3 regions of the Bordetella sputigena genome follow, and region 2 is predicted to be linked to each of the others. Evidence: predicted binding sites of a transcription regulator. Region 2 holds the regulator's gene; each other region holds the start of a gene.
What was found. The regulator HrcA, encoded in region 2, represses chaperone genes, less so after heat shock. The targets are predictions, from matches to a motif close to TTAGCACTCNNNNNNNNNGAGTGCTAA.
Positions count from the first base shown of each region.

Region 1 (7,598 bases), on a different contig from region 2:
CGCGCCCAGCAGGACCGATTAATTGGGGGAACTGTCCTCTCCCGCGAAATCGACCACTTCAGCGATGCATGGCTCGCGGTAAATCCGCCCACATCGAAACTGCGACCTTACATTGAGGCCGCTCTCACCGCGCTCAAGACCCAGTTCAGCGGACACCACGATAACGACCTGATTGGCCGGTTTGTCATGAGAGCAATAACGAAATGCGTGGACCAGAACTAAGACTCCTCGTCCGAAGCTTGAGAACAAAAACCTATGCATCGCTTCCGATTCAAAAGCATCTGGCTGCTCTCTCATCGCGAGAAGAAGGCGCGTCACGTGGAGTTTCATCCAAGCAGGAACCTGCTGATGGGGAGAAACCACACGGGCAAGACGACACTGATTCGGAGCTTGTTTGAGACGCTCGGCGCGACGCCACAGGGAAAACTCGAACAATGGGACGAGAACGCTGCCTCTCTACTCGAGTTTTCAGTTGACGGCCGGAGCTACTTCGCCCTTCACCAGAATGGACGGCGCGCGCTCTTTGATGCGGGGTTCAACTTGCTCATCTCCACATCCAAGTTCGGCGACTGGTCCAGACGATTCTGTGAGATAACCGACTTCAACTTGGTGTTCTCTGACAAGAAACAAGCCGAGGTGGTCCCTGCAGACCCATCATGCTTTTTCGCGCCGTTTTACGTGAACCAGGATGGGAGCTGGCAAGCTGAATGGAACACGTTCGGTGGCATGAAGCGCTTCAGCGCGCCGTTTAAGCCTATCCTTGAATACTTCACCGGCGTCTGCCCGCCGGAGTACTATTCTGCGAGCGCCGAAAAGTCCCAGCATTCCAAGGTTCTAGATGAACACCGACGAGAGTATCGCCTACTCGATCGTGCCATCGAACGCTTCAGCAGGTCTGTCCCACTGTCTGGACCCAAGGTCGATCCCGGTAACTTCGCGGCCGAGATTGAGCAGCTGACCAAAGAGGTCAACGAACTCAATGTTCGACAAGAAGCACTACGAAGTATCGCGGTCCGCGAGCAAGAGCTCCTCAAGAGCTTGGACCATCAAATTCATCTTGCAGACGGCGCTCTCGATGCACACGACAGCGATGCCAAGTACCTGCTCAAAGGAGGCGCGGCGCCGCTCATCTGCCCGACGTGCCACGCGGAGCACGAGAAGCCGTTCCTCGACCTGCTAGAGTTCGCAGAAGATGCCCGCGTCCTTCGCGAGCTCGCCGCACGGCTAAGAGAAGATGCCGCCGCGGTCCGCAGCCGAATGCAGAAGGTCTTCGCCGAGATAAGCTCACTTAACGAAAATTACCAACGCATTTCTCGTTTGCTAGATTCACGCAAGGGCGAGCTGAAATTCAAGGACGTCGTCGGAAGCCTCGGCGCTGAGTCCGCCTTCGCGGCGTTCGAGACCGAGCGCAAACAGATTCAGGCGGCTATCGATGCCGTGGTTCTTACGGTCGACGCGCTTGAGACAAGGATGAAGGAGCTGCGCTCTCCCAAGCGCACGAGGGTAATCTTGACCGAGTTCCGCGAGCACTACGCGGCCAGCCGCATCGCGCTGCGACTGCACTCCGTAGCGACCAAAACCACGCAGCTGGCGTCCCGGCCCTCTCTCTCGGGCAGTGGCGGACCTCGCTCGATCCTCGCCTACTACGCCGCCATCTGGCGCACCGTGCAGGGCAAGGAAGGTACGTACGACGTCCCAGTGGTTATCGATTCGCCAAACCAGCAGGCGCAAGACGACCTTAACCTTCCAGCTGTCCTGAGCTTCATCGCGAAGGACTTGCCCGTTGGCATGCAGCTCATCGTTGGCTTGGAAACTCCAACCGACCTCAACTTCGACCGCGAGATAATCCTGACGGAGAGATACAGCATGCTCTCCGAAGAGGAGTGGGAGCCAACGGACAAGTTGATGGAGCCGTTGTTGAAGAAGATGTACGACGCGCCTATTTCTCAGAGCTGATGATCGATATTCCGGTATTCGGGCCTCGATTATATGAATACCCGGGCGCGCCTTCGATCAAATGACCACTTCGCTGCAAACCAGACATTGGGCTCGACCCGCTGTATGACCGCTGTGGGTCGATAGCGGTCGTACGCGTTTCCGTGACGGGGAGTGATGGCGTCTTGGAGGATCATTCGTCACGTGACACCGATCTCTTGCCGAACGCCAGTCGAATTGTTCTTGCTCCCTAACTTCGCCCAGCAGTCCGGCACCGAAAATTGGGGACGCCCAGAATTCCAACTTGGATGACATAAATTCCAAGTTGAATGACATTCGACACTGACGAAATTCCAAGTCAGGTGAACTTCGACATCGACAGCCGTACCCAGCCGGCCAGTTGTAACAACGCCGCCCCACCCCCTTGAACGCCCAAAAACCGCCCCTATAATTAGCACTCGCCGCCGATGAGTGCTAACACAGCCTCGGCTGGCCCCTAGAGACAACCCTACATCGTACTGAACTACAGGAGTTCTTCATGGCCCTGCGTCCTTTGAATGATCGCGTGATCGTCAAACGCCTGGACAACGAGCGCAAAACCGCCTCGGGCATCGTCATCCCCGATAGCGCGGCCGAAAAACCTGACCAAGGCGAAGTCGTCGCCGTGGGTCCCGGCAAGCGCACGGAAGACGGCAAGGTTCTGCCGGTTGACCTGAAGGCCGGTGACAAGGTGCTCTTCGGCAAGTATTCCGGCCAGACCGTCAAGGTCGATGGCGAAGAGCTGCTCGTCATCCGCGAGGAAGAAATCCTCGCCGTGATCCAGTAATTCCCCCGTCCGAATACCGAATTCGACAGAATTCCCACAGAATTCCAGTAAGGAACCACTATGGCTGCCAAGCAAGTCCTGTTCGCCGATGACGCCCGTGTGCGCATCGTTCGCGGCGTGAACATCCTCGCCAACGCTGTTAAAACCACCCTGGGCCCCAAGGGCCGCAACGTCGTGCTGGAGCGCTCCTTCGGCGCCCCGACCGTGACCAAGGACGGCGTGTCCGTCGCCAAGGAAATCGAACTGAAGGACAAGTTCGAGAACATCGGCGCCCAGCTGGTCAAGGACGTTGCCTCCAAGACCTCCGACAACGCCGGTGACGGCACCACCACCGCCACTGTGCTGGCCCAGGCCATCGTCCAGGAAGGCCTGAAGTACGTGGCCGCCGGCTTCAACCCCATCGACCTGAAGCGCGGCATCGACAAGGCCGTCGCCGCCGCCGTCGAAGAGCTGAAGAAGCTGAGCAAGCCCGTCACGACCAGCAAGGAAATCGCCCAGGTCGGCTCGATCTCCGCCAATAGCGATTCGTCGATCGGCCAGATCATCGCCGACGCGATGGACAAGGTCGGCAAGGAAGGCGTCATCACCGTCGAAGACGGCAAGTCGCTGGAAAACGAGCTGGACGTGGTCGAAGGCATGCAATTCGATCGCGGCTACCTGTCGCCCTACTTCATCAACAACCCCGACAAGCAAGTCGCCGCGCTGGACGATCCCTTCGTCCTGATCTTCGACAAGAAGATCAGCAACATCCGCGACCTGCTGCCCGTGCTGGAACAAGTCGCCAAGTCGAGCCGTCCGCTGCTGATCATCGCTGAAGACGTCGAAGGCGAAGCGCTGGCCACACTGGTTGTGAACAACATCCGTGGCATCCTGAAGACCACCGCCGTCAAGGCGCCTGGCTTCGGCGACCGCCGCAAGGCCATGCTGGAAGACATCGCCATCCTGACGGGCGGCGTGGTCATCTCCGAAGAAACCGGCATGTCGCTGGAAAAGGCTTCGCTGCAGGACCTGGGCCAGGCCAAGCGCATCGAAGTGGGCAAGGAAAACACCACCATCATCGACGGCGCTGGCGACAGCAAGTCAATCGAAGCCCGCGTCAAGCAGATCCGCGTCCAGATCGAAGAAGCGACCTCCGACTACGACCGTGAAAAGCTGCAAGAGCGCGTGGCCAAGCTGGCCGGCGGTGTTGCCGTGATCCGCGTCGGTGCCGCGACCGAAGTCGAAATGAAGGAAAAGAAGGCCCGCGTCGAAGACGCCCTGCACGCCACGCGTGCCGCGGTGGAAGAAGGCGTGGTGGCTGGTGGCGGCGTGGCCCTGCTGCGCGCCAAGCAAGCCATTGCCCAGCTGAAGGGCGATACGCCTGACCAGAACGCCGGCATCAAGCTGATCCTGCGCGCCGTCGAAGAGCCGCTGCGCACGATCGTGGCCAACGCCGGTGAAGAATCCAGCGTGGTCGTCAACGCCGTGCTGGGTGGCAAGGGCAACTACGGCTACAACGCCGCGACCGGCGAGTACGCCGACCTGGTCGAGCAAGGCGTGCTGGATCCGACCAAGGTCACCCGCACCGCCCTGCAGAACGCCGCGTCCGTCGCCAGCCTGCTGCTGACGGCCGAGGCCGCCGTGGTCGAGCTGGTCGAAGACAAGCCCGCCGCGCCCGCCGGCATGCCGGGTGGCATGGGCGGCATGGGCGGCATGGACTTCTAAGCAAGTCCTGCTCGCAGGCCCGTCCCGGTTCATCCGGGCAGGCCGGTCGCAAGCAAAAAGGCCAGGTCCTCGGACCTGGCCTTTTTTATGCATGATTCCCGCGCAAGCCTTTCGCGTTCCCGCGTTCGTATCGGCGCCGAAGCATCGGACGCCACCGCGCGTTCCTGGCCGCCGATTATCGGCCCGGATCGACCCGCAGGTACGCATTCGGAATGGCGCGGCTGGCAGCCGCATCGCTAGACGTGCCGCCCACCAGGGCCTCATAGGCCTGACGCGCGCCCGGCGAATCGGACGGCGGCGCGGCAGGGGCGAGACCTTCCGAGACGGAGCGTAGCGCGGCGGCCGCGTGCCGCAGCACCCCGGCAAGGAAGGCCGATGCGCGCGAAGCGGTACCCGGTGCCGCCACGCGCTCGCGGGCAGCCGCCGTGGCCATCAGGCTCGCGCAATGCACGGCATTGGCGTCATAGGTCTTTATCACTCCGAAGCTGCTGCCCTCAGGGCCTGTCTCATCCGGATAGTGATGCGGCTCGCGCTTGGACTTGATTTCGCCATAGAAACCATTCATGCCGGCGTGCTCGCTTATCCAATAGCGCTCGATCCATTCCTCTTCGAATCCGATGCGCCTGCCGAAGATATCGCGCACCGCCGTCAGGTCGGAGAACGCGGTATAGGCCGCCTGCTGCGCGCCGTACAGGCCTCGCCGCGTACACCGCCGCGTCAGATCGAGCTGATCGAACAGCCAGACCACATCCCCCTTCTCGGTCATGGTCACTCCCGATCTGCCGTTGCCTTCCGCCATGATCAGGGTCTGCCCCTGCTTCGCGCAGGTGGCGAGAGACTCAAGCAAGAGAAAGCCGTAGAGGCTTCCCCTGATCGGGGCCAGCGTATCGCGCAAGGCCGGTGTCATCTGCTTCTTGAGCTGCCGCGCCAGCGGGGTGCTTACCCGGATGCGGAGCTTGGACTTTCCGCCCAGCTTCATCAACGTGGTCTTGCCCTCCCAGAGCGGCAGGGCCTGCCGCCGGCGCGTGGCGATCGCTCCATCGCGCGGGCCCGCGGCTTCCGATAGTTCGATGATGACGCCCAGTGCCGGCTCGCCGGGTAGCGCGTTCCTGTCCAACACGGGAGCCGGCTTTATCGGTACGTAGCCCGGAGGCGGCTGGCTTACGATGCCCTGTCGCGGCGGAACCTCGGGCAGATGCTGGCCCGCGCCGATGGCGCGATCCGCGCCCTCGCCGGCGAGCTGCTGGCAGAGCGCTATCAGGTAGGTTTCGACCTTTCTGTACTGGCTCGCATAATTCGGATTTGCCCGGTCCAGCGGCAGGCCCAGCGGGTCCCAGACACACTGGCCATCCCGTCGATGAACCCGCGGTTGGGTGGAACGCGCCAGTGACTCCCAGTCCAGGGCCGTGGCATCAGACTGCGCTTCGACCGGACCGAGCACGGGATAGGCCCCTTGCTGCTCGCCGATCTGGGTCAGCCTGTCGAGCAGTACACGGCCGGTGGCCTCGCTGTCGATCAGCCTCAGGCAGTCCATGTACTCGGCCCTCCTGCACGCGTACTCCGGCGCGATAAAGGCGGTGAACAGGCCGTCGAGATCGTCCCGGATGTACCCGGCATCGCTCATCGCGACGGCAACCGGATCCGGGGGGATGAGGTGGGTCGGCAGGGGCAGCGGCTCGCCGCCGTTTGGTGATACTCGATCGATGGGCATGGCATGCTCCGACAAGGTTGAGAAATAGGGGATGCCCGGCGCTACACGCCAGTGCCGGTACCGCGCGCGGGGCCCGGCGTATATGGGTTCGGCACGGCGCGCCTGGATGACGGATGCGTGATGCGCGTCGTCACTTCGGCACGGCTGACGGTGAATATCCGCACGGAGTTCTGCAACCAATGCCGGACCCGGTTTTCCGCGCGAGCTTGGACAGCGCCCGTGGGACGACCGGTAACCAGCGCATCTTCGAGCCCGGTGCCGCCGTCATCCGGCGGCACGGGTATTCCGGTGCGCAAGGACACACCGGCGGTCGACGCGACGGACGAAGGCGGCGATCCCGCGCCATGCCGCACCCTGGCGCCATCGGCGGGTAGATGGCGCCTGCGCTCGTCCACGAGCTGCGCTTCGAATTGCCGCTGCAGGTAGGGTAAATCGCTCAAGCGAGCCAGCGTACCCAGCTTGTCGGCAAGCTCGCGATGAGCCTCCAGAAGGCACAGAAAGCCACCGCTGGCGCGCGCCTCGCGATCCGTCAGCGCCGTTGATTGCGCCCGCGCCGCCAGGCCGGATTTGTCGAAGCGCCAGACCGTCGCGTCCGCGAGTTTGTAGATACCTTCCTTGCCGCTGCCGCTGCGATGAACCACCATGACGCCGCGCGAACGGCCGTAAACCCATAGGTCGTTCAACAGCGCCTTGCCTATCGACGTGGCATCGATCAGCTTAAGCACGGCGATCAAATCATCGCGTTGCTGCCGGCCCTCGGTCGTCAGCCAGGCTGGCATCAGGTTGTTCAAGCTGTCGAAGCGCAGGGCCTCATTGCGCCAGGCCGGCATGTGGCCCGCGCCAAGCTCATACCGCGGGGTACCGCCTGGTCCGGCGACTTCCGACTGAAGCAGGGCGGGCGTGTCCCGCAAAACCAGCTCCGCCAGGAAGGCGGACTCGGTATCTTTCCCGCTTACCGGCGGGACGTCAGGCCAGGCTTTCTTCGCGGCGAGGTTGCGGACCTCCGTCAGATCGCCGATCAGCTTTTTATAGGTATCCGGCGTGGGATGCGCGACATCCCGTAGAAAGCCCAGGTAGTTGCAATCCCATAGCACTTCGCCGTCGACGGTGGTGGACACGGCGTTCATCGGAATATGCGTCGCGTCCGGAGCGATGTCGTCACGCGGACCGATCGCGATGCGCACGCCTTGCGTGGACAGGGCCTTGAGGTCCGCCAGGAGGCGCGAGCCGGTACCCGTGCCGGTCACCAGCCTGATCATGCCGGCGATCTGCGCCTGACGGTCGCGGTAGCCATGGGCCATGCAGAGGTCGCCGACCTCTTCGAACCACACCTTGCCGTAATGCAGGGGATCTTTGGTACTGAGTCGCTCGTTATGCGAATGGGCACTGTGGTCGATCTGGCTTTGACCTGTGCGTAGGGTT
Region 1 is NZ_CBCSCA010000009.1:122,215-129,812, reverse strand. It holds gene ACNA0R_RS18105 (dsDNA nuclease domain-containing protein) at 1-222, shown strand, start outside; gene ACNA0R_RS18100 (hypothetical protein) at 319-1,956, shown strand; gene groES (co-chaperone GroES) at 2,474-2,761, shown strand; gene groL (chaperonin GroEL) at 2,822-4,465, shown strand; gene ACNA0R_RS18085 (hypothetical protein) at 4,641-6,176, opposite strand; gene ACNA0R_RS18080 (hypothetical protein) at 6,218-7,598, opposite strand, start outside.
Region 1: a site for HrcA is predicted at 2,387-2,413, ahead of groES (co-chaperone GroES). Genes of this name have one in related genera too.

Region 2 (7,598 bases):
ATGTTTTCCGCGTCCGCGCGGGTGCGCAACAGTTGATCGTAGTGTTCCGCGGCCTTGGCTTGCGCGGCTTCCAATTCGGCGCGCAGCGTCGCCAGCAAGTCCTGCTGGCCTTCGGCCGCGCCCCCGGGCGCGCCGGTACCGGCGGCGCTGGTGCCAGCCGCTGCGTCGATGTCGGGCCTTTTCTCGGCAGGCTCGTTCTGTGCCGTCATGGGATGGATCCTCCAGGTATTGAATAACGTTGGAGAGCAGTGTGGGGGCCAATGCCCCCATTTCAAGGGGGGTTTAAACAAGCGGTCGAACATTCCCGACGCGCCGCGTCGGGCGATGCGGCGGGCGCTAGAGGGGCCAGCCCTGCAAATGGCGTTGAACCAGCTCGGACAGCGCGGCGATCCACGCCTCGTCATCGTTGAGGGCCGGGATGTAGCGCAGGCGCTTGCCGCCGGCCTCGATGAAGGCATCGCGGCATTCCACCTGGACTTCTTCCAGGGTTTCCAGGCAGTCGGCCAGAAAACCGGGACAGACCACGTCCACCTCGGTCACGCCTTCCCGGGCCAGGGCCATCATGGTAGGAGCGGTGTAGGGCTCCAGCCAGCGAGCCGAGCCGAAACGGCTCTGGAAGGTGACCAGCGCCTGCTCGGGCATCAGCCCCAGGCGTTCGCGGAGTAGCCGGCCGGTGCGCAGGCAGTCCTGATAGTAAGGATCGCCCAGCTCCACTGAATAACGCGGCAGTCCGTGAAAGCTCATCACCAGTTTCTGGGGCCGGCCATGTTCGGCCCAGTAGCGCTCGATGCGCCCGACCACGGCCTGCAGATAGCCTGGATCGTCATGGAAACGCTTGATGAAACGCAATTCGGGCTGGTCGCGCAGCCGCGCGGCATGACGGGTAACGGCATCGACGGCGGTGGCCGTCGTGCTGGCCGCGTATTGCGGGTACATGGGCACGACGAGAATGCGTTCGCAGCCGCGGCGCCGCAGCTCGTCCATGGCCTCGGGCACCGAAGGACTGCCGTATCGCATGCCCAGCCCGACCTCCGCCTGCACGCCACGCTGCCCCAGCAGGCGGCTCAGGCCTTCGGCCTGCCGGCGACTGTAGACCATCAGCGGCGATCCGCCGTCCATCCAGATGCCGCGATAGCGGGGCACCAGTTTCCGAGGCCGCAGCGTCAGTATCAGCCCATGCAGGATGGGCCACCAGAGATAGCGGGGAATTTCGATCACCCGCGGGTCGGCCAGGAACTCGCCCAGATAGCGGCGGATTTCCACGGCCGTCGGCGCCTGCGGGGTGCCCAGATTGACCAGCAGCACGCCCGTCTTGCCCAGGCTGGGCACCGCGCGCTCGGCGAAAGGATCGGCCTGCTCGGGTTCCGGCAGGAACCGTTCGGGCCACAGATATTTGAACGCACGCAGGAACACGCGGATACCTCGCCAGCCGTACGCCCCCGCCGGGACGCCGGAATTATTTAGTGTTATGACTCAGGGCGTTGGACAGCAGGCGTGCCGTGATGTCCACGATCGGGATAACGCGTTCATACGACATGCGGGTAGGCCCGATTACGCCCAGCGTGCCTACGACCTGGCCGTCGACACCGTAGGGCGCGGTGATGACGGAGACCTCTTCCAGGGGAACCAGCTGCGAATCGCCGCCGATGTAGATCTGGACTCCCTGCGCGCGGCTGGACACGTCCAGCAGCTGCAGCAGGTCGGTTTTCTTTTCGAACAGCGCGAACATCTTGCGCAGCCTATCCATGTCCGACGCGATGTCGGTGACGTCCAGCAGCTTGCGTTCGCCCGAAATCACCACGGCATCGCCGTCTTCGATGGCCTCCGTGCCGGCTTCGACGGCGGCCTGCATCAGCCGCGAGATGTCGTCGCGCAGTTGCGCCAGCTCGGTCGCCAGCGTGCGGCGGACGGCGTCGAAGGACTTGCCGGCGAAGTGCACGTTGAAGAAATTGGCCGCCTCCAGCAGCTCATGTTCGGCATAGTCGCGCTGCACGAACAGGATCCGGTTCTGCACATCGCCATCCGGCGTGACGATGATCAGCAGCACCCGCTTTTCCGACAGGCGGATGAATTCGATCTGGCGGAAAACCTGCGCCCGCTTGGGTGTCAGCACGACGCCGGCGAACTGGGTCAGGTTGGACAGCAGGGCCGCGGCCGCATTCACCGCCCGGGCCGGCTCGGCGGCCGGCAGGCTTTCGCGGATATGCTCCGGCTGGATGGCGTAGCTGCGCACCGCAAGGAGCGAATCGACGAACAGCCGGTAGCCGCGCGGCGTGGGTATGCGCCCGGAGGACGTATGCGGGCTGTGGATCAGCCCGGACTCCTCCAGATCCGCCATCACGTTCCGTATGGTGGCCGGCGAAAGATCGAACACCTTCGATAGCGTGCGCGATCCGACCGGCTGGCCGTCGGCGATATAGCGTTCTATCAACGCCTTGAGCAGTGCGCGTGCGCGGTCGTCCATCTCGCTATTTTATGGAAACTTTTTTGCAACGGTGCCAATTTTGTCCCGCAAAGGCAAATATGGCCCCATATAATCGTTGAATCCTAGCCTAAACCCACACCGGACGCCGCTCCAGCATGCATTTCCCGACTGTCGCCCTTATCGGCAGATACCAGGACACCGGACTGGACGCGCCGCTACGCGCCTTGGCCCAGATGTTGACCGAGGAAGGCCGCAGCGTGCTTGTCGAAGAGGACACGTCGCGCAACACCGGCCTGGCGGAATTTCCTATTGCCGATATCGACGAGATCGGCCGGCGCGCCGATCTGGCCGTGGTCATGGGCGGCGACGGCACCATGCTGGGCGCCGCCCGCTACCTGGCCCCCCACGGCGTGCCGCTGATCGGGGTCAACCACGGCAGGCTGGGTTTCATCACCGACGTGCCCCTGCATGACGCCAAGAGTGCCCTGTCGCGCGTGCTGGCGGGCAACTTCAAGGCCGAGGACCGCATGCTGCTGGAAGGCAGCGTCTGGCGCGGCGACCAGCAATTGTTTTCCTCTTCCGCGGTGAACGATGTCGTGCTCAACCGCGCGGGTCGCGGCGGCATGATCGAAGTCCGTGTCGAACTGGACGGGATTTTCATGTACACCCAGCGGGCGGACGGGCTGATCGTCGCCACGCCGACCGGGTCCACGGCCTACGCCCTGTCGTCCAACGGGCCCATCCTGCATCCCGGCCTGCAGGCCATGGTGCTGGTACCGGTGGCGCCGCAGACATTGTCGAACCGGCCCATCGTCATCCCGGACAACGGAGAACTGGCGATGACCCTGACCGGCATGGGCCGCGTCGAACACGGAGCTTCCTGCCACTTCGATATGCAAACCTGGTCGGACCTGCAGCCGGGCGACCGGATCGTGGTGCGGCGCGCGCCGCACACCATCCGCTTCCTGCATCCCGAAGGCTATAGCTTCTTCACGACCCTGCGACGCAAGCTGCATTGGAACCTGATGCCGCAAGCCACGGATAGCGGAGAATGACGCCGCCATGCTGCGCACGCTGCATATCCGGGATTTCGTTATCGTCGAAAAGGCCGACATCCACTTCGGTGCCGGCTTTACCGTGTTTTCCGGCGAAACCGGCGCCGGCAAGTCCATCCTGATCGACGCGCTGGCCCTGACGCTGGGCGAGCGCGCCGATGCTTCCGTACTGCGCGAAGGCGCGGCGCGCGCCGACATCAGCGCGGTCTTCGACACGCCCGACCATCTGCGCGCGTGGCTGGCCGAACGCGCGATCGACGCGGAAGAAGAACTCGTCCTGCGCCGCGTGGTGGATGCGCAGGGCCGCAGCCGTGCCTTCGTCAACGGCGTACCGTCGACCATCGCGCAACTGCGCGAACTGGGCGACAGCCTGGTCGATATCCACGGCCAGCATGCCCATCAGAGCCTGATGCGGCCGGACGCGCAGCGCGACCTGCTCGATACGCAGGGCGGCCACGGCGAGTTGCGGCAGACGGTGGCCCAGGCCTGGAAGCGCTGGCGCCAACTGGCCAGGCAACTGGAAGGCGCCGAACGCGATAGCGCCACGCTGGAAGCGGATCGGGAACGCCTGCAATGGCAGGTCGACGAGCTGGACAAGCTCGATCCTCGCCCCGGCGAATGGGAGACCCTGCAAACCGAACACACGCGCCTCTCGCATGCGCAATCGCTGCTGGATGGCGCATCGCGCACCGTGCAGGCGCTCGACGGCGACGATGAATCCGCGCACAGCAGAGTGGTCGCGGCGGTGCACGTATTGGAACAGCTCAAGCGCCACGACCCCGAGCTGGCGGGGGTATACGACGAACTGGAGTCCGCCCGGATCGCCATCGCCGAGGCCGTGTCCGACCTGAACAACTATGTCAGCCGCGTCGAACTGGACCCGGCCCGGCTGGAGCAGGTCGAAGAAAGAATGACCGCGGTATTCGAGCTGGGACGCAAGTTCAAGGTCGACCCCGACGGCCTGCCCGAACTGCGTGAGTCGCTGCACGCGCAACTGGCGGACATGGCGGCGGCTGCCGACGTGGACGCCCTGCGGGCGCAGACCGAAGCCGCCCAGGCCGAGTACACCAAGGCCGCGACGAAGCTATCGACGGCCCGCCGCAAGACCGCCAAGGATCTGGGCAAACTGATTACCGAAGCCATGCAGACGCTGGCGATGCAGGGCGGTCGCTTCGAAGTGGCGGTGGAAAAAGCCTCCGCCCCGTCGGCGCAGGGGGATGACGTCGTGGAATTCCTGGTGGCGGGACATGCCGGCACCACGCCCCGGCCGCTGGCCAAGGTCGCGTCGGGCGGCGAACTTTCGCGCATTTCGCTGGCCTTGTCGGTCATCGCCAGCCGGGCCGCCCGCGTACCCACCCTGATATTCGATGAGGTCGATAGCGGCGTGGGCGGCGCGGTGGCCGAGGTCGTGGGCCGCCTGCTGGGAGAGCTCGGCCAGCGCCACCAGGTGCTGTGCGTGACCCACCTGCCCCAGGTCGCCGCGCGCGGCGGCGCCCATTATCAGGTCAGCAAGGCGGAAAAAGCCGGCACCACGCATTCGCGCATCGTGGAACTGGATGCCGAAGCGCGTGTCGAGGAAATCGCGCGCATGCTGGGCGGGATCAAGATCACCGCCACCACGCGGCAGCACGCCCGGGAGATGCTGGGCGCCTGAGGCACAGTCGCGCTACCGCGCATGGGCGGCGCGGCCCGGCTCCCGGGCCCTACGGCGCATGGTCCCGCCTGACGCCGGGCCATGCCGGCCGCCATGCGCCTAGCGGCGGGTGGCGCAGTCCCCGCACGTACCGTACAGCACCATCGCGTGGCTTTCCAGCATGAAGCCGTTGTCCTTGGCGATCTTGTGCTGGCGCTTTTCGATGTCGGTATCGTTGAATTCGACGACCTTGCCGCAGTTGGTGCAGATCAGGTGGTCGTGATGATCGCCGTCGTTCAATTCGAAGACGGCCTTGCCGCTATCGAACTGGCTGCGCGCCAATATGCCCGCCTGCTCGAACTGCGTGAGCACCCGGTACACGGTGGCCAGGCCGATTTCGACGTTTTCGGCGATCAGGGCGCGATAAACGTCTTCCGCGCTAAGATGGCGCTGCTCCGCTTTGCGGAAAATATCCAGGATCTTCAGGCGCGGAAAGGTGGCCTTCAAACCCATGGTCTTGAGGTCGCTTTGATCGCTCATTGGTCCAATAGGAAAATTTCCGGGCGGTCAGGCGGGACGGGAACGGACCGGCGCGGCCGCCGACCCATCCCCTGCGCTTGCGTTCGGCCGAGCGCTCCGGCGCCTGCGCCACGCGGAATGACTTGATAAGCCTTTATGATAACGGTTTTGCCAGTATCAATTACGGGGAACCCCGAGTGTCCACGATCCTACGTCCCACATCCCGCCGCTTGAAAGCGGTAATCGCCATAGGCGCGATCGCCGCCGCCCTGGCGGGATGCAGCTCCGGTAAATGGGGTTTCCCGTACAAAGCGCCGGTTCAGCAAGGTAACTGGATCACCAGCGAGCAGGTCGCCCTGCTGCGGCCCGGGATGACCCGCGAGCAGGTGCGCTTTGCCCTGGGCAGCCCCACGCTGACCAGCGTGCTGCATGCCGACCGCTGGGATTATCCCTACTACTACAAGCCTGGCTACGGCGCCGTCCAGGAACGCAAGTTCACGGTGTTTTTCGAGAACGACAAGCTGACCCGCTGGCAAGGCGACCAGCAGCCCGCCGTCCAGCCCTACCAGTTGGCCGACGGTCCGTCCAATTCGGCCGGCACCAATGTTCCGCCGCCGCAGGCGCCCGCCCCGGCAGGCACCGCGCCGGCCAGCCCGACGGGCGCCGGGCTGCCCGCCGGCGTCAGTGGGGGCAATGGCGCACCTGCAACCGTCAACGGCACGGGCGGCACGCCCACGACCATCAATAGCGGCGGCGCCCCCGCCGGCGGCGGCCAGCAGTAGCGGTTTCCGCGGTGGGCGGTTCGGGGGGCGGTCTCCTGACCAGCCGCCGACCCGCCTGGCATTCCGTTTCGACGGCTGTTTCGACAGCCGTCCACAGCAGTCAACGACGAGGATTTCACATGCGCATCGCCATTGCCGGCGCCGGCGGCCGGATGGGCCGCATGCTTATCGAAGCGGTCCTGAACCATCCCGACATGACGCTGGCCGTCGCCCTCGACCGCGCGGGCAGCGACCGGATCGGCCAGGACGCCGGTGCGTTCCTGGGCCGCGATACCGGCGTGGCGATCACCGGCGACCTGCAGGCGCTGGCCGGGGCCGACTGCCTGATCGATTTCACCCGCCCGGAGGGCACGCTGGTCCATCTGCAGGCCTGCGTCCGCCACGGCGTCAAGGCGGTGATCGGCACCACGGGCTTCGACGAAGCCGGCCGCGCCGCCATCGCCAAGGCCGCCGAAAGCATAGCCATCGTGTTCGCGCCCAACATGAGCGTGGGCGTGAACGCGACGCTGCGCCTGCTCGACATGGCGGCGCGCATCCTGAATTCCGGCTACGACGTGGAAGTGTTCGAAGCGCATCACAACAAGAAGGTGGATGCACCTTCGGGCACCGCGCTGAAGATGGGCGAAACGGTCGCCAATGCCTGGGGCGTGGACCTGCCCGATGTCGCGACCTGGACCCGCCACGGCGACACCGGTGTGCGCGAACCGGGCACCATAGGATTTTCCGTGGTCCGCGGCGGGGATATCGTCGGCGATCACACGGTGTACTTCTGCGGGATCGGCGAACGCATCGAGATTACGCATCGCAGCACCAGCCGGGCGACCTATGCGCAAGGCAGCCTGCGCGCCGCGGCTTTCCTGCGCGACAAGGCGCAGGGGCTGTTCGATATGCAGAAGGTGCTGGGGCTGTAAAAAGGCTCAGAGCCGTACCGGCTCGGGCTCCAGATCCACGCCATAACGTGCCCGGACGTCGGCGCGGATGGCGTCGGCCAGGGCCGTGATGTCGGCGGCCCGCGCGCCGCCGCGGTTGATCAGGACCAGGGCCTGGCGATCATGCACACCCACCGGTCCCAGGGAGCGCCCTTTCCATCCGCATTGGTCGATCAGCCAGCCGGCCGCCAGTTTGTAGCGGCCATCGGCCTGCGGATACGACACCAGATCGGGAAAGCGATCGCGCAGGGCGGC
Region 2 is NZ_CBCSCA010000003.1:96,725-104,322, forward strand. It holds gene grpE (nucleotide exchange factor GrpE) at 1-209, opposite strand, end outside; gene hemH (ferrochelatase) at 337-1,413, opposite strand; gene hrcA (heat-inducible transcriptional repressor HrcA) at 1,457-2,464, opposite strand; gene ACNA0R_RS06385 (NAD kinase) at 2,581-3,480, shown strand; gene recN (DNA repair protein RecN) at 3,488-5,134, shown strand; gene fur (ferric iron uptake transcriptional regulator) at 5,234-5,653, opposite strand; gene ACNA0R_RS06400 (outer membrane protein assembly factor BamE) at 5,839-6,414, shown strand; gene dapB (4-hydroxy-tetrahydrodipicolinate reductase) at 6,534-7,325, shown strand; gene murB (UDP-N-acetylmuramate dehydrogenase) at 7,332-7,598, opposite strand, start outside.

Region 3 (7,598 bases), on a different contig from region 2:
TGGGCGCGGACAAGATCATCGGCGTCGACATCAACCCGCGCCGCGAAGCGCTGGCGCGCAAGTTCGGCATGACCCACTTCGTCAACCCCTCGGAAGTCGACAACGTCGTCGACCACCTGATCCAGCTGACCGACGGCGGCGCCGACTATTCCTTCGAATGCGTCGGCAACCCCAAGCTGATGCGGCAGGCGCTGGAGTGCTGCCACAAGGGCTGGGGCAAATCCATCATCATCGGCGTCGCGGCCGCCGGCGAGGAAATCGCCACCCGGCCGTTCCAGCTGGTCACCGGTCGCGAATGGAAAGGCTCGGCCTTCGGCGGCGCCCGCGGCCGCACCGACGTGCCGAAGATCGTCGACTGGTATATGGAAGGCAAGCTCAATATCGACGACCTGATCACCCATACGCTGCCGCTGGAAAAGATCAATGACGGCTTTGACCTGATGAAGCGCGGCGAGTCCATCCGCTCCGTGGTGCTCTACTGATGTCCGGGCTCGAAATCCTGGCGCAGCAGCGTTGTTTCGACGGCTGGCAACGCGTCTACCGGCATGCGTCCGCCGTCATCGGCCTGCCGATGCGGTTTTCCGTCTATGCACCGCCGCAGGCGGAACGCGGCCCGGTGCCCGCCTTGTTCTACCTGGCGGGCCTGGAGTGCAACGAAGAAACCTTCATGATCAAGGCGGGCGCCCAGCGTTGGGCCGCGCGACATGGCGTGATGCTGATCGCGCCCGATACCAGCCCCCGCGGGGCCGGCGTGCCGGGCGAGGACCAGGACTGGGATCTGGGCACCGGCGCGGGCTTCTACCTGGACGCCACCCAGGCGCCCTGGCGCGAACGCTATCGCATGGAAAGCTATATCACCCAGGAACTTTACGGCCTGGCCGCCAGCCAGTTGGGCGCCGCGGCCGGACGTATCGGTATCTTCGGGCATTCCATGGGCGGCCACGGGGCTTTGGTGTTGGCCTTGCGGCATCCTGGCCTGTTCCGCTCGGTGTCGGCCTTCGCGCCCATCGCCGCGCCCAGCCGCTGTCCTTGGGGCGAGAAGGCCTTCTCCCATTATCTGGGGCCGGACAGGACGGCGTGGGCCGCCTATGACGCCACCGAGCTCATGACGTCGCTGCGGACGCCCTACCCCGCCGGCATCCTGATAGACCAGGGGCTGGCCGACCGTTTCCTGGATCAGCAGCTGTATCCGCAGGCCTTCGAAGCGGCTTGCGGCCAGGCTGCCCAGCCGCTGACCCTGCGCAGGCATCAGCATTACGACCACGGCTATTACTTCATCCAGAGCTTCATGGAAGACCACATTCGCTTCCATGCCGAACAGCTGGCGGCCGCCTCCGCGCAGTAGCGCGGCCGCGGCTGGTCCCGCGGTCGCGCCCGCGCGGGGCGGCCCAGCCGTGCGATAGGGGGCCGCGCGGGCCTTGCCCCGGCACGGATCGGGGTCCGGGCGGCGGGGCAGCGGCTTCCGAGAGGGCTTGACGCCTTCTATATACTGGAACTGTGTCCGAGTTTCCGCGAGGATCGTTTTGATCGAAGGCGTCGCCCCGTCCGTATGGATCGCCGTGGCCACCATTGCCGCTTTGCTGCTCGGCTTTGGCTTGTTCCTGGGCAAAGGCGGGCCGCGCGACGCGCGCGGCCGTCGCCAGTTCCGCCTGCGGCCGATACGGCGGCTGTTCGGCCTGCTGCTGCTCGCCCTGGCCTGCGTGTCGGGCATGCTGGCCGCCACGCTGTACCAGTTCCTGCGGCTGACCTCCGACGAGCCGGTTGCCTTATTGGTGTTGCGCGAACAAGCGCCGCGCCAGTTCGTCGCCACGGCGGAATTGCCGGGCAAGGCCGCGGAGGACTTCGTGCTGCGCGGCGACGAATGGCAGATCGATGCCCGTATGGTGCGCTGGCGCCTGCCGGCGCTGCTGGCGGGGGTCCCGCCGCTGTACCGGCTGGAGCGCCTGTCCGGCCGTTACGCCGACCCCGCGGCGGATCAGTCCGAGCCGCGCACGGTTTATGCGCTGGGCCCGGTGGGCATGCCGGACCTGGCCAGGCTGAAACAGCGTTTTCCGGGCTGGCTGCCCTTCGTGGACGTGCAGTACGGCAGCGCAGCCTATATGCCGATGTTCGACGGCGCCCGCTACCGGGTTTTCGTCGACCCCAGGGGCGCGTTGTTCATCCGTCCTGATAACGCCGCCACCGCCGAGGCGCTGAAGCAGCGCGGCTGGTAAGTGCCCGCGGGCCTTGCCGCCAAGGTGCGTTTGCACTGCCTCCGGGGCATGGAATGAGTGAACTTCCCGGGCCGTTGAAGGTCGAATTAGCACTCTCCTTTTCAGAGTGCTAACATCACCCAATGCGTTCTACCACTAGCCGTTTCCTGGAGCAAAACACCATGAAACAACCGAGATCCTCGTTGGCCGTACCCGCCAATGCCCTTACGCTGGCCATCGCCAATCCAGGCGCGCTGGGGACGATCGACGCATATATCTCCGCGGTGAACCGCCTGCCGGTTCTGACGGCGGATCAGGAAAGCGCCCTGGGCCGCCGTCTGCGCGACTCGGGCGATCTGGACGCCGCCCGCGAGCTGGTGCTGTCGCACCTGCGCCTGGTCGTGTCCATCGCGCGCCAGTACCTGGGGTACGGGCTGCCCCATGCCGACCTGATCCAGGAAGGCAATGTCGGACTGATGAAGGCCGTCAAGCGTTTCGATCCCGAACGCGGCGTACGGCTGGTCTCGTTCGCCGTGCACTGGATCAAAGCGGAAATCCATGAGTACATCGTGCGCAACTGGCGGCTGGTAAAGGTCGCCACGACCAAGGCGCAGCGCAAGCTGTTCTTCAATCTGCGCAGCATGCGTCCCGATGGCAAAACGCTGGATTCGGAGCAGGTCGACGAAATCGCCCGCGAACTGAACGTGCGTCCGGAAGACGTCAGCGAAATGGAAGTACGCCTTTCCGGCCGCGACATGGCGCTGGAAGCCCAGGACGACGACGATGATGCCTATGCGCCCATCGCCTATCTGTCCGACGAGGGCCGCCAGGAGCCGACGCGCGTACTTGAACGCAAGGCGCATGACGAATTGCAGAGCACCGGCCTGCATGGTGCGCTGGAGGCGCTGGATCCGCGTTCTCGCCACATCGTCGAGGCCCGTTGGCTGCAGGACGATGGCGGCGCCACCCTGCACGAGCTGGCGCAGGAGTACGGCATTTCGGCCGAGCGCGTTCGCCAGATCGAAGCCGCCGCGCTGAAAAAGATGCGCGGCAGCCTGCAGCCCGCGTAAGCCGGCTGTTGCGCCGGCCGCTGCGCCATGGCGCGGCGCCCGGCTCCGGGCGGGCGCGGGACACCTCCATTCCCCATGGGGCCGCGCCCGGAAGCGCCGGACGCTTTCCGGCCACACGGAGCGGGAAGGTCTTGGCGGATGTTACGTATTGATGCATCTCGCCGCGGGATTTCCCCAATGCGGGCGAAACTTTCTCATGGCTCCCCAGCCTAACCCCATGTAGACCGCGTGCCCGGAGCCCTCCGGGCCTGTTGTCTTCTCACCTGTCTCGGCTTCTCCTCTTTCCCCTCCCCTATGAGACAGGTGTTTGGCGGGGCACCCCAAGCGGTGCCCCGTTTTTTATGCCCGGCGTCCGGGCGGGGCTGGGGATCAGGCGCTGCCGGCTACCCCCGCCGAGGCATCCGCCGTATCCGGGGTGACCTCATCCCCCACGGGCGCCGGCACGTCCTCCGATTCGTTCCATTCTTGCAGCAGCGCGCGCCACAGCGCCGCGTCCAGCCGGCGTACGCCGGTGGCGATGGAACCGTCGGGATACAGCTTGAGCCAGCGATAGCCCGGTGGCTGTGGGTCCAGCCGGTGCCGGCCGTCGCGGATGGCGAACTGGAAGCAGGTGGATGGCGTCGCCAGCATGCGCACATTGCCGCGCCGGCGGTCGAAATCCTGATGCACGTGGCCCCATAGCAGGATGCGCGCGTTGCCCCAGCGCGTCAGATGGCGGAACAGCTCCGCGGCGTTGTCCAGCATCATGGGATCGCGCCAGTCCGCGCTGACCTGTACCGCGTTGTGATGCATCGCGACCAGGGCCGGCCGGCCCCGCGCCGTGCCCAGGGCATGGTCGAGCAATTCGAACTGATCCCGCTCCAGATGGCCGGCATTGGAACCGTCGGCATGCGAGTCCAGCATGACGATACGCCACGGGCCGAGATCGTTGACCGGCTCCGTCCAGACGCCCAGTGCCCGTTGCAGCGCGGCCGGCGCGTCGTGGTTGCCCGGCAGGCAGCGCACGGGCATGCCGAGCGGGGCCACCGCGTCGGCGAAGCGATGGTAGGACATTTCGCTGCCATCCTGGGACAGGTCGCCGGTGGCCAGCAGCAGATCGGCGTCGCCGTGGTCGCGACGGATGGCCGCCACGACCGCCCGCAGGCTGGCATCCGTGTTCACGCCCAGCATGACCGCGGGCGCGGCGTAAAGATGCGGGTCGGTCAACTGCACCACCAGGACGGGCGCGCCGTCGGCGTGTGCCGTGTGTGCGGGGTTTCCGGGGGTTCCGGCGTTTTCGGCGCCCGCCGGCGACGGGATGGAAAGCTTGGGGATGGTATGCAACGGCGGCTCCGATGAATGCGCATCCATGGCGCCGGCCTGCGGCGCGCGTCGTCGGCGGATGCCAGCCGCGATGATGCGAACCTTGCCACGTTAGCGAAATTACGCGGCGCCGGGCATCCACCAAATCGTGCGGGCCGTAACGAAACGTGCGCCTCCTGAAAACCAGCTATCCTTCCCGGTGAATGCGCACTAGCCCAGGGGAAAAAAATTAGATGGATGTAGGTTTGCTGGTTTTCGGCCTGGCCGCCCTGCTCACGCTGGTCTGCTTCATGCCACCGCTGGCTGGACGGCTGAAGCTGCCCTACTCGGTGCTGCTCGCCATCGTCGGCTGTCTGCTCGGCATCGTGATTCATATCCATGGCTGGGCGCCGCCGGTGCTGGCCGGCATGCTGGATTCCCTGGAAAAGTTCGAGATTTCCTCGGAAACTTTCCTTACCGTTTTCCTGCCCGTCCTCCTTTTCGAAACGGCGCTGTCGATGAACGTCAGGCGCCTGATGGACGACATCGGGCCCATCCTGATGATGGCCATCGTCGCGGTCTTCCTGTCTACGGTGGTGGTCGGTATTACGCTGAACGGCCTGTCTTCGTATGGCCTGGTGGTCTGCCTGCTGCTGGGCGCCATCGTCGCGACCACCGATCCGGCCGCGGTCGTCGGCATCTTTCGCGAGGTCGGCGCGCCCAAGCGCCTGACCACCCTGGTGGAAGGGGAAAGCCTGTTCAACGATGCCGCGTCGATCGCCTTGTACTCCGTGCTGGTGGGGGTGCTGGCGGGGCATAGCGAGATGTCGGCGGGCCGCGTGTTGGTTGACTTCGTTATCAGCTTCCTGGGCGGTGGCCTGGCCGGCTATGCCATGGGACGCGGGGCTTGCATGCTGTTTGGCGTGCTGCGCGGCTTTCCGACGGCCGAAATCACCCTGACGCTGACGCTGGCCTATCTGACTTTCTATGTCTGCGACCACTATCTGCACGTGTCGGGCGTGGTCGCCACCGTGATCGCCGGCCTGGTGGTCGGATCCGCCGGCCGCACCCGCATGGCGCCGACCACCTTCGAACACCTGACCAGTGCGTGGGAGCAATTCGGCTTCTGGGCCAATTCGCTCATCTTCCTGTTCGCCGCCATGCTGATCCCGCGGCTCATGGCCGATGCCACGCTGATGGATGTCGCCCTGATCCTGGTTCTGTTCGTCGCGGCCCTGGCCGCCCGGGCGGTGGCCGTGTTCGGCCTGTTGCCCCTGCTGCGGCTGACCCGCTTCGGCACGCGGGTGAACCGCGCCTATAAGACGGTGATGCTGTGGGGCGGCTTGCGCGGCGCCGTATCGCTGGCGTTGGCGCTGGCGGTGACCGAGCGCAGCGACGTGCCCTACGACGCACGCCAGTTCGTCGCGGTGGCCACCACCGGCTTCGTGCTGATGACCTTGTTCATCAACGGCATCAGCCTGCGGCCGCTGATCCGCATGCTGCGCCTGAACGAGCTGTCGCGGCACGAGGCGACGCTACGCGATCAGGCATTGGCGGTGGCGCTGGGCGATCTGCAGGAGAAAACCGACGAGGTCGCCGCCACGGAACACATCGGGCCGGAGGTGCGCGAACGCATCCACGCGGTGTTCGAGCGCACACTGGAGCAGTTGCGCGATGCCGAGGTGCGCCACATGAGCGTGGCCGAACGCGTGGACATCGGTCTGGCGACGCTGGCGCGGCGCGAAGAGGAAATGTTCTTCGACATTCTCAAGGCGCAGATCGTCGATTGGCGCCTGGCCGAGTCCCTGCTCGCGCGCGCCGAGCGCCTGGAGGACGCCGTGCGCGCGGGCGGCGTCAGTGGTTTCGAGAACGCCATCGCGGCCGACGTGCGCTATTCCCGCTCGTTCCGCGCGGCGCTGCGCCTGCATTACCTGTTCGGCTTCCAGCGCTGGCTGGCGCGCGAGCTGGCGCAGCGCTTCGCCGCCCTGATGTGCAAGCGCTCGGTGGCGCAGCGGGTGATCCTGTTCGCCGGCCAGCAGTTGAAGGTCATGCTGGGCGAGGAAGCCACCCAGCGCATCGTGGTGGCGCATCAGCGCCGCCTGGATGCGATCGAGAACGCGCTGCAGGCGCTCAACCTGCAATACCCTTCGTATGCCTTGTGGCTGCAGGAAAGCTATCTGGGCCGGGTGGCCAGGCAGCTGGAACGCATGCGCTATCGCGACATGCTGGATCAGTTCCTGATCAGCGGCGAAGTCTATGCCGACCTGACACGCCAGCTGGAACATCGCTGGGCGCACATCGACAAGCATCCGCCGCTGGATATCGAATTGAGCGCGGCGGAACTGATCAAGCGGGTGCCGCTGTTCGAGAACCTGAGCGCGGATTCGTTGCGGGCGATCTCGCGGCTATTGCGGCCGCGGCTGGCGCTGCCGGACCAGCATGTGTTGAAGGACCGGGCCGGCGAGGAGATGTGCTTCGTCGCGTCGGGCGCCGTGGCGGTGCATCTGCCGGACAACACCACGGTCGAACTCGGCAGCGGGGAGTTCTTCGGCGAGCTGGCGCTGTTGGGCGAACAGGCGCTGGTGCCTGACGTGACTTCGCTGGGCTACAGCAAACTATTGATGATGTCGGCCCGGGACTTCCGCGCCTTGCTGGCGCATGACGCCGATCTGCGCGAGCGCATCGAGAAAGTGGCCAGGCAGCGCCTGCGGGCGATCGAAGTGTGGAAGCAGTTCTCCGCGGCGCCTCCGCCGACCGCCACTTGAGCCTGCCGGCGGCAAGCCCCCCGGGCTAGGTGGTTTCCCGCCGCACCAGGCGGAATCCCAGGTCCAGGTGGCGTTGCGGATTGGGCCGCCCTTCCAGCGCATTCATCAGGAGGGTGGCGGCCGATCGGCCGATTTCGTAGCGCGGCGTGGCGATCGTGGAAAGCGGCGGTGTGGTCCAGGCAGTGCCTGTCAGGTCGTGGAAGCCGATCAGCCCCATCCGGCCGGGTACATCGATGCCCAGGCGGCCGCATTGAAACACCGCCCCCTGAGCCAGGTCGTCGTTGCAGAAA
Region 3 is NZ_CBCSCA010000007.1:169,918-177,515, reverse strand. It holds gene ACNA0R_RS15505 (S-(hydroxymethyl)glutathione dehydrogenase/class III alcohol dehydrogenase) at 1-482, shown strand, start outside; gene fghA (S-formylglutathione hydrolase) at 482-1,345, shown strand; gene ACNA0R_RS15495 (hypothetical protein) at 1,524-2,213, shown strand; gene rpoH (RNA polymerase sigma factor RpoH) at 2,375-3,262, shown strand; gene ACNA0R_RS15485 (phosphodiesterase) at 3,632-4,480, opposite strand; gene ACNA0R_RS15480 (cation:proton antiporter) at 4,798-7,308, shown strand; gene gntR (HTH-type transcriptional regulator GntR) at 7,334-7,598, opposite strand, start outside.
Region 3: a site for HrcA is predicted at 2,300-2,326, ahead of rpoH (RNA polymerase sigma factor RpoH). Genes of this name have one in related genera too.